DNA from 2 places in the Actinomadura sp. NPDC049382 genome. Region 2 is predicted to be linked to the other one. Evidence: riboswitches for the same ligand, from Rfam matches in the RefSeq annotation. Region 2 holds a riboswitch; the other holds the start of a gene.

Region 1 (4,879 bases), on a different contig from region 2:
GAACAGTCACGGAACGGACAGCCTCGTGGGCCGAGAGAACGCGCCTGCGGCGACGCCTGCCCGGTCAATCTGGTCGCATTGAGAAGGGCCAGTAGATGGGTTTCTGGCGGCGCTTCAGAGCGAGCCGTGATCCGGATTAGAGGGCGATGGGACGGTAGGCGAGGATCTCGTCGGCGATCTGTTCGGGGTCGTCGAGGTCCGGTGTGTGGAGGACCAGGTCGCCCCAGTTGGGGTGGGTGACGCTGGCGTCCAGGACGCGTGAGTAGTAGTCGGTCTCCGGGTCGGCGGACTGGATCCTGCGGACGATCTCGGCGAGTTCGGCGCGGGTGATGTCGGCGACGCGCGGATATGCCGGGCGCGCCGCTTCGAGGGCGAACTCGTCGAGGGTGCGCCAGTCGAGGTAATCCGTGAAGTCGTGGGCGGCGTAGTTGTGCCCGGTGGCCCGGTTGAAATCCTCGATCGCCCCTGCGGCGGGTTCACCGCGGGACAGCAGGTCTCCGATGCGTTCGATCTCGCCGGCCAACTCCGCCAGCCGTTCGGCGGCGATGGTCGGAGGCAGCAACTCGGGACGCAATTCCATGCGCGCATCTTGGCACACGTCTGCCGGTTCTCAGCACGGGCCTTTCCTCAGGCCAGAGATGCTAGAGAGCGGTGCGAGTTCGGTCGGAGAAATCGTCCACTACCTGCGCTACCGCTTCGACCAGGGCCTTGCCCGTCGAGTCGCCGGTCACCGTCCAGACTTCGCGGTCCTCCTCCTCGACGTCCGTAACGCCGGGGACGGCGCTCAGTGCGTCGGCGATGCGGTGGCGCAGTTCGGATTCGAGGGGGTCAGTGCGGATGAATTCCATGACCCAGACGCTGACGTGCCACCACGGGCCCTCGCGAAGTTTGGAGGCCGATACGGCGCGCAGGTCCGGCTCGTCGGTCTTGCGCAGCCACTCTTCGGCTATCGCGGAGTCGAGTGGCTGAACCTGCTGGATGTCGTCGCTCACGCGGTGGAGGCTATCGGTGCGCGTCCGTCATTGGGGGAGCAGTGCGCGGACGGTCGCCAGGCGTTCGCGGTGGTCTGCCAGCCAGTCGTCGGCGACTTCGATCGTGAGTTCCACCGTCACCAGGAAAGAGTGCGAGTCGACTACGGCCACGTGGACGCGGTCGTAGTCATCGATTTCCAGGTGGATCTCGGTCGCGCGCTGGCCCTCACGCCACGCGGCGTCGCCTCCCTGTGCCAGGGTGTCGAGGACCTTCTCCCAGGCGGTGAGGTCTTCGGCGTCCAGCCAGGTCTTGATGCCGCCGCTGACGAAATAGCTGCCGACCTCGATCTCTCCGGTGAGGCCGTGGCTCTCCTGGCCCGTCACCCGCAGCACGACGCTGTTCCCGAGGTCGTCGGCGAGGTTGATCAGTTCCGCTGGCACCGCGCCATCGTAGACCCGCGCCCGGCCCCGTGCGGACGGGACCGGGCGGCGGGCGGGGCGTCAGCCGCCGGCGACGGCGGGGATGATCGAGATCTGCGCGCCGTCGGAGGTGGCGGTGTCGAGGCCGTCGGCGAAGCGGACGTCCTCGTCGCCGACGTAGACGTTGACGAAGCGGCGGATCTTGCCGGCGTCGTCCAGGATGCGGGCGGAGATGCCGGCGTAGCTCGCCTCCAGGTCGGCGACGACGGCGCGCAGGGTCGCGCCCTCCGCCTTCACCTCGGACTCGCCGCCGGTGTAGGTCCGCAGGATCGTCGGGATGCGCACGGAAACGCTCATGGGTGCTCCTTTTCTCAGGCGAGGCCGGCGGCGCGGAACGCCTCCAGGGACGGGGCGATGTTCGCGGACGGTGCGACGACCGGGGCGACGGCGTCCAGGGTCTTCAGCCCGTCCCCGGAGTTGATGATCACGGTTTCGGCGGCGGGGTCGAGGGTGCCCGCGTCGATCAGCTTGCGGAGGGTGGCGACGGTGACGCCGCCGGCGGTCTCGCCGAAGATGCCCTCGGTGCGGGCGAGGAGGCGGATGCCCTCGACGACCTCGGCGTCGGTGACGTCCTCGACGGCGCCGCCCGTGCGGCGGGCGACGTCCAGGACGTAGGGGCCGTCGGCGGGGTTGCCGATGGCGAGGGACTTGGCGATCGTGTCCGGCTTCACCGGGCGGACGACGTCGTGCCCGGCCTTGAACGCGGCGGCGACCGGGTCGCAGCCGGCGGCCTGGGCGCCGAACACGCGGTACGGGCGGTCCTCGACCAGGCCGAGCTTGATCAGCTCCTGGAACGCCTTGTCGATCTTGGTGAGCTGGGAGCCGGACGCGACCGGGACGACGATCTGGTCCGGGAGCCGCCAGCCGAGCTGCTCGGCGATCTCGTAGCCGAGCGTCTTGGAGCCCTCGGCGTAGTAGGGCCGGACGTTGACGTTGACGAACGCCCAGTCGTCCTGCTCCCCGGCGATCTCCGAGGCGAGCCGGTTGACGTCGTCGTAGTTGCCGTCGACCGTCACGAACGTCCCGCCGTACACGGCCGTCGTGATGATCTTCTGGGCTTCGAGGTTGGACGGGACGAACACGGCGCTGCGGATCCCGGCGCGGGCCGCGGCGGCGGCGACCGCGTTGGCGAGGTTGCCGGTGGACGGGCAGGCCAGCACCTTGAAGCCGAGTTCGCGGGCGGCGGCGAGCGCGACGGCGACGACGCGGTCCTTGAACGAGTGGGTCGGGTTGCCGCTGTCGTCCTTCACCCACAGGCTCTGCAGGCCGAGGCTCTCGGCGAGGTTGTCGGCGCGGACGAGCCGGGTCAGGCCGGGCTCGGTGTTGGGGGTGTCGGCGACGTTCGCCGGGACGGGCAGCAGCCCGCGGTACCGCCAGATGTTGCGGGGCCCGGACGCGATGGACTCCCGGGTGACGCCCTGGAAGTCGTAGGCGATCTCCAGGGGGCCGAAACACTCTTCACAGGCGTAGAAGGGGCCGAGATCGCGGGTGGTGCCGCATTCGCGGCAGACGAGCGCGGTCGCGGGTCCGAGGTCTGTGGCAGGCGTGAGTGCCATGAAGCGAGGCCTTTCTCCCCATCTTCCCTGCGCCACCTTGGTCGCAGGCCGGAGTTGGCACCATCTCCCGGCCGGCCTCGCAGGATCGCGACGCGCCACAGCCGGGTGGTTGCCGGGGCTTCGCAGGGCCGGTCCCTCCACCCCTCTGGATGAGCGGTATTCAGTTGTCGTCACGAGTGCTTTGAACTCGTATGCGTGACTTTACATGAACTGACCGGATGCCAGACAGCCGGGTCCACCGGTTGAGACGGTACCCGGATGAGGTCTTGATCACGCCGCCGACCCCTCGCGCGCGGGGCGCTGGGTCGGGTCGAGGAACACGTGCCGGATGATCGGGATCCGCTCGCGGAGCCGCCGGTCGATCTCGCCGGCGACGTCCTCGGCCTGGTCGGCGCTGATCGCGTCGGAGAAGTTGACCTTGGCGGCGACGAGCAGCTGCTCGGGGCCGAAGTGCATGGTGAGCAGCTCGTCCACGCCGGTCACGCCGGGCGCGCGGAGGATCTCCGCGCGGATCACGCGCTGGTCGGCGGGGTCGGCGGCCCGCCCGATGAGCAGGACCGAGCTCTCCCGGCCGATCAGCAGCGCGAGCCCGGCGAGCAGCACGCCGATGAGGACGGAGGCGAGCCCGTCCCAGAAGTCCGACCCGGTCAGCTGGCGCAGCACCAGCCCGCCGGCGGCGAGCGCGAGGCCGACCATCGCGGCGCTGTCCTCGAACAGCGCGGTCTTGAACGTCAGGTCGGGCGACCGGCGGACGTGCTCGACGAGGTCGCGGCCGTTCTCGCGGGTCTCCTTGCGGGCCTGGTAGAAGGCGCGTATCCAGGATGTGCCCTCCAGCACGGCGGCGAGGGCGAGGACGGCGTAGGCGAGCCAGACCGCGGTGCCGGGGCCGCCGTGACCGGTCATGGTCAGGACGCCCTCGAAGATCGAGAACCCGGCGCCGGCGATGAAGATCCCGAACGCGGCGAGCAGCGACCAGACGTACCGCTCGTTGCCGTAGCCGAAGGGGTGCCGCCGGTCGGGGGGACGTTCGCTGCGCCGCAGCGAGGCGAGGAGGAAGGACTGGTTGAGGGTGTCCGCCACGGAGTGGGCGCTCTCGGCGAGCATCGCGCTGGATCCGGCCAGCAGGCCGGCGACCAGCTTGACGATCGCGAGGACGAGGTTGGCCGCTCCGGCGACGAGCACGGTCTTCGTCGTCTCGGACCTGCTCATCCGGATCGGTTACCCCGCGCGCCGCCCGCTAATCGCGCCGGATCCGGCCGCCGCGGGGGCTTGCGGCGCCCGTGGTGCAAACCACGCGGGTCACTGTGGAGCGCCTGCGTCCCAACTGAGACCCTGCCGGTATGAGCCAAGTGCTGGTGGCGTCCAACCGAGGCCCTGTGTCGTTCTCGCTCTCGGAGGACGGGGAGCTGGCCATGCGGCGCGGTGGTGGCGGGCTGGTGTCGGGCTTGGCCGCCGTCACGGGCGCCCCGCGCGACCCTGGGCCGCCACGTCCCGCGCAGCAGGCGGAGGCGCCTTCTTCAGCGGCGGACGTGCTGTGGGTGTGCGCGAGCCTCGGTGAGGGCGATCGGACGGCTGCTCGCCGTTCACCGGACGGCCGCATAGACCTGGCGGGTTACGACACCGGTGGCGCGGCCGTACGGATGCTCGACATCCCCGAGGCGACCTTCGATCGTGCGTACAACGGCGTGGCCAACTCGACGCTGTGGTTCGTCCACCACCTGCTGTACGACACTCCGCGCAGCCCTCATTTCGACGCGCGCGCACGGCGTGACTGGCAGTCCTATGAGGCGTACAACGCGGCTTTCGCGGACGCCTTGGCGCGGGACGCCTCCCATGGCGCGAAGGCGGCGATCCAGGACTACCACCTGTCGC
Region 2 (4,879 bases):
GCCGCGGTCGGCGGACGCGTCCGGCGGGACGGCGGGCGCCACCGGGACGGCCGGGGTCTCCGGCGGCGGGGGCGTGGACGCCGACGGCGGGGCCGCCGGGAGGCGCAGCGTGCGGAGCTGCTCGCCCGGCATCGACGCGTCGATGGGCGTGCCCGGGTTGAGGACGAGCGTCCACTCGGTGTCGGGCCAGGCGGCGACCATCTCGTGCAGGCTCGGCATGATGAAGCGGGACGAGCCGATGGCGTCGTTCATCCACTTCAGCGACGTGAACACCTGGATGGACGTCCGGCCGTGGACGGGGATCGGCCGCCACGGGAACTCGGGGTCGCCGGGGACGATGCCCCACGGGGTGTCGGCGTCGGCGGGCAGCAGCACCTGCGCGCCCAGCAGGATCTTGTAGAAGCCCTCGGTGTCGCGGCGCCGGGCGGTGTCGAACAGGCGCTGCTCGATGTCGTTCTGCGGCTCGAAGCGGTCGGTCATGCGCTGCGCGGCGCGCTGGTCGGCCCAGGTGGCGAGGCCGGGGAGCTGCTGGGCGAGGACGGTGCCGCCCGCGGGGGAGCCGGAGTTGATGGCGAGGAGCCAGTCGTGGTTCGGCCAGTAGCGCAGGACGACGGTGAACGGCAGCGTGATGTACTCGGTGCCCGGCGGCGACGCCTCCGTGAGCCGCTCGGGCGAGGTGAAGACGGGCACGACCGTGGAGCCGTCCACCTCGCGGGTCTGCCAGGGGAAGCCGGGCCGGCCGGGGCGCAGCGCGAAGTCGAGGTCGGGCGGGACGGGCAGCAGCACGTCGGTGGCCGCGAGCGTCTGCAGGAACAGGTCGTGGTCGTTGTTCGCGGCGGCCCGCAGCAGCTCGCGCTCGACGTCGTTCGCGGGCTGGAACTCGGGGCGGGGCGACTGCCGGGGCAGCTCGCGGTGCTGGTCGCGGAGCTCCTCCCAGGCGGCGGGCGCGCGGCCGACCCGCGGCGGCCGCCCGTCGCCCTCGGCGACCTGGCGCACGAACCAGGCCGGCATCCGCGCCTCGATCGGCAGCACGGCGCCGACGCCGTGCGCGGGCGCGTCGATGGCGAGCCACCAGCGGGCGTCCGGCCAGGTCTCAGCGATGTCGCCGAACCGGACGGTCATGAAGTGCCGGTAGGACGGCCCGAGGCAGGCGCGCATCGCCGACGCCGACGTGTAGACCAGCACGTGGACGCGGCCGTCCTCCTCCTGGGTCGGCCACGACGGCTGCGTCTCGTTGGCGAGGACGCCGTCCACCAGTTCCGGCGGGACGGGGACGACGAGTTCGCTGTCCGCGAGGAGGCGGAAGTAGCCCTCCTGGTCCCCGGCCCGGACGGTCTCCTGAAGCCGGTGTTCAAGCTCCGACGTGGGTCGCCACGCGTCGGCCACGGTCGCCACCCCCTGTTTCCTCCGTGCTCGTCCCCGCGCGACTGCCTACGCTACATGGGCGAACAGGACCAAAGAGCATATTCGCCCGGCCGTCCGCGGGTCCCCGCAGGTCAGCGCGCCGCCAGCCCGGCGAGGGCGGCGAGCAGCCGGTCGATGTGCTCCTCGCTCGTCCCGATGCCGATGCTGGCGCGCACGGCGGCGGCGTCCCCGCCGGCGAGGTGCCGGACGAAGGGGTGGGCGCAGAACTTCCCGTCCCGGACGCCGATGCCGTGCTCCTCCGACAGCGTAAGCGCCACGTCGCGCGCGTTCCAGCCGTCCACGATGAACGACACGATCCCGACGCGCGGCGCCCGGCCGCCCCACAGGCTCAGCTCCCGGACGGACGGGATCGCGGCCAGCCCCGCCCGCAGCCGTCCGACGAGCGCCTCCTCCCGCGCGGCGAGGTCGGGGAAGGACGCGGAGAGCGCCTCGCACGCGGCGGCCAGCGCGATCGCGCCGAGGACGTTCGGCGACCCGGCCTCGTGCCGCTGCTCGGCGGACGCCGCCCACCGCGTCGTCGCGCCGACCGACGCGCTCGCCCCGCCGCCCTTCAGGTAGGGGTCGGCGGCGCGCAGCCAGTCGGCGCGCCCGGCGAGCACGCCGGCGCCGAACGGCGCGTACAGCTTGTGGCCGGAGAACGCGGCGTAGTCCAGGCCGAGCGCGGTCATGTCGAGCGGCCGGTGCGGGACGAGCTGCGCCGCGTCCACCGCGATGCGGGCGCCGTTGCGGTGCGCGACCCGCGCCAGCTCCTCGACCGGCCACAGCTCGCCGGTGACGTTGGACGCGGCGGTGACGACGAGCAGCCGCGGCCCGACCGGGCATGACCGCAGCGCCCGGTCGGCGGCGGTGATGGCCTCGGCCGGCGTCGCGGGCGCGGGAAGCCGCACGGCGCGCTTCCACGGCAGCAGAGAGGCGTGGTGCTCGGACTCGAAGACCACGACGCTCGTCCCGGCGGGGACGGCGTGCGCGAGCAGGTTCATGGAGTCGGTGGTGTTGCGGGTGAACACGACGGCGGAGCGGCGCCAGGCGCCGAGGAACGAGCGGACGGTCTCGCGGGCCTCCTCATAGGCGCCGGTAGTGACCTGGGAGGCGTAGCCCGCGCCGCGGTGCACGCTGCTGTAGTACGGCAGCGCGCGGGTGACCGCGTCCTGCACCACCTCCAGACAGGGCGCGCTGGCGGCGTAGTCGAGGTTGGCGTAGGGGACGCGGCGGCCGTCGCGCAGCGGCACCGGGACGTCCGCCCCGATCACGCGCGGGATCCGGTGAACCCGGACCCCCTCGGTGCGCGTCTCAGCGGGCGTGATGGGGGAGCGGGCGAGCAGCGTGGGCATGCCGGGACCTTCCGGGGTCAGGGACCCCGGGACACAGGCCGGGATCCGCGCTTGCCGGGACGCGGTGGTGCGTCCGGCCAGGTCCTCACCCGGGGCACCCCATCGCGGACGAAGGGTTGCCGGCCAGCAAGCCGGGGCTTGACGCTGGCGCTCATGACCTAATGCGGAATTATATGCGGGTCCGTTCTGGGATCAAGCGGGAGGGGATGCGATGCGGTACGGGGTGGCGCGGGCGCTGGCCGGGGGCGTGATGGTGCTCGGCACCCTGAGCGGGTGCGGGATGCTGGGCGGCAACACCGACCAGGTGTGCGCCGACACGAAGAAGGCCTTCCAGCAGTACATCACCCAGGTGCGGAGCGTGCCGGCGGCCGAGCCGGCGCAGTGGCGGCAGGCGACCGAGCAGCTCGCCGGACGCGTGGACGGGCTGGCGAAGCAGGCCGACGACGCGGCGCTGAGCAAGGCGCTGAAGGCGGAGGCGGGCAGGCTGCGCGCCGCCGCGCCCGCCGTCGGCACCGGCGACGTCTCCCAGCTCGACACCGTGATGCAGGAGACGCCCGCCAAGATCGGCAAAGCCTGCGACTGAGCCCCGCCCGCCCGCCCGCGCGAAGCGGGCGGGCACGGGCAGGCTCAGCCGGTCACGCCGGAGCGGGTCCAGCCGCCGATGCGGCCACCGCCGCCGTCGCCGGTACCGCCGCCGTCACCACCTCCGCCGTCACCGCCTCCGCCGGGGTCGCCGCCTCCGCCGTCACCGCCGCCCCCGCCGTCCGGGGGCTGGATGATGGTCGGCAGCCCGGTCGGCGGGGTCGGGATGTCCGGCTCCTCCGTGGGCGGCTCCGGTTGGGACGGCCCGGTGGTGCGGGGCGGCTGCGGCCCGTCCGGGCTGGTCGGGCGGGTCGGCAGGCCGTTGCCGGTGCCGGGCCGCATCGACGGCGACCCGAACGACTTGGGCTCGTAGTCCTTGATGTCGACGGCGTCGGTCATGTAGGTGCGCCAGATCTGCGCGGGCAGCTGCCCGCCGTACGCGCCGTAGCCCGGGATGTTCAGCGGCTTGCCGTCGCTGCGGAACATCGCGACCGACGTCGCCATCTGCGGGATGAACCCGTTGAACCAGATCGCCTTGCCCTTGTCGGTCGTGCCGGTCTTGCCCGCGACGTCGCGGCCGTCGGGCAGCTGGGCGCCCGTCCCGGTGCCGCCCTCGACGACCTTCTCCATCGCGTACGTCGCGTCCCGCGCGTTCTGCTCGCTGAGCGCCCGCTTGCCCTTCTCGGTGAACGTGCGCTTGTGGTCGTCGTTGTCGGTGACGGCCTTCACCACGAACGGCGCCCGGTACACGCCCTCGGACGCGAACGTCGAGAACACGCCCGCCTGCTGGACGGGGTGCAGCGACACGATGCCGAGCGGGAACGTGGCGGCGCCGCGCTGCGCCTTGGTCATCTGGCTCGCCGGGATGCCCATCTTCTCGGCCATCTCGGCGATCTTCTCGGTGCCGATGTCCTGGCCGAGGTTGACGTAGGCGGTGTTGATCGAGTTCTGGGTGGCGGTGACGAGGTTCACCGACCCGAAGCTCTGGTTGCTGTCGTTGCGGATGGACGACCCCGCGAACGTCTGCGGTGAGCTGCCGTCGTAGGTGGAGCTGAGCGAGCGGCCGTCCTCCAGCGCGGCGGCCAGCGCGATCGGCTTGAACCCGGACCCGGCCTGCGCCCAGTCGCCGAACGCGCTGCTCAGCGCCTCCTCCAGATAGCCGCGACCGCCGTAGAAGGCGAGCACCTGCCCGGTGGCCGGGTCGACCGACACCGCCCCGGTGCGGATCTTCTTGCTCATCCCGTCGGGGGTGTTCTGGTTGACGGCCCGCTTCATCGCGTCCATCAGCCGCTTGTCGAACGTCGTGGTGATCTTCAGCCCGCTGCGGTTGAGCTCGTCCTCGCTGTAGCCGCGGCGCTCGGTGAGCTCCTTCTTGGCCACGTTGACCATGTAGCCCTTCTGGCCCTTGAGGACGTCGGTGATCTTCTGCTTGACCGGCGTCGGGAACTCCATCGCGGCGGCGTCGGCGGACGTCAGGTAGCCGTCCCGCGCCATGTTGCCGAGGACGGAGCGCCACCGCTGCTCGGCGGCGGTGCGCTGGG

The links. A riboswitch is a leader RNA that binds a small molecule or an ion and turns the genes downstream of it on or off. The one in region 2 is predicted to bind S-adenosylmethionine.
Region 1: another riboswitch for S-adenosylmethionine. It lies ahead of thrC (threonine synthase); the one in region 2 lies ahead of AB0K34_RS03395 (aminotransferase class V-fold PLP-dependent enzyme).

What each region holds. Positions count from the first base shown of each region.
Region 1 covers NZ_JBFARO010000012.1:124,037-128,915, reverse strand. The annotation lists gene AB0K34_RS11275 (hypothetical protein) at 137-580, opposite strand; gene AB0K34_RS11270 (hypothetical protein) at 642-992, opposite strand; gene AB0K34_RS11265 (DUF5959 family protein) at 1,020-1,412, opposite strand; gene AB0K34_RS11260 (MoaD/ThiS family protein) at 1,473-1,748, opposite strand; gene thrC (threonine synthase) at 1,763-3,007, opposite strand; SAM riboswitch class I at 3,023-3,163, opposite strand; gene AB0K34_RS11250 (cation diffusion facilitator family transporter) at 3,278-4,216, opposite strand; gene AB0K34_RS11245 (trehalose-6-phosphate synthase) at 4,348-4,879, shown strand, end outside.
Region 2 covers NZ_JBFARO010000003.1:183,217-188,095, forward strand. The annotation lists gene AB0K34_RS03390 (SseB family protein) at 1-1,395, opposite strand, end outside; gene AB0K34_RS03395 (aminotransferase class V-fold PLP-dependent enzyme) at 1,497-2,756, opposite strand; SAM riboswitch class IV at 2,799-2,915, opposite strand; gene AB0K34_RS03400 (hypothetical protein) at 2,968-3,339, shown strand; gene AB0K34_RS03405 (transglycosylase domain-containing protein) at 3,384-4,879, opposite strand, start outside.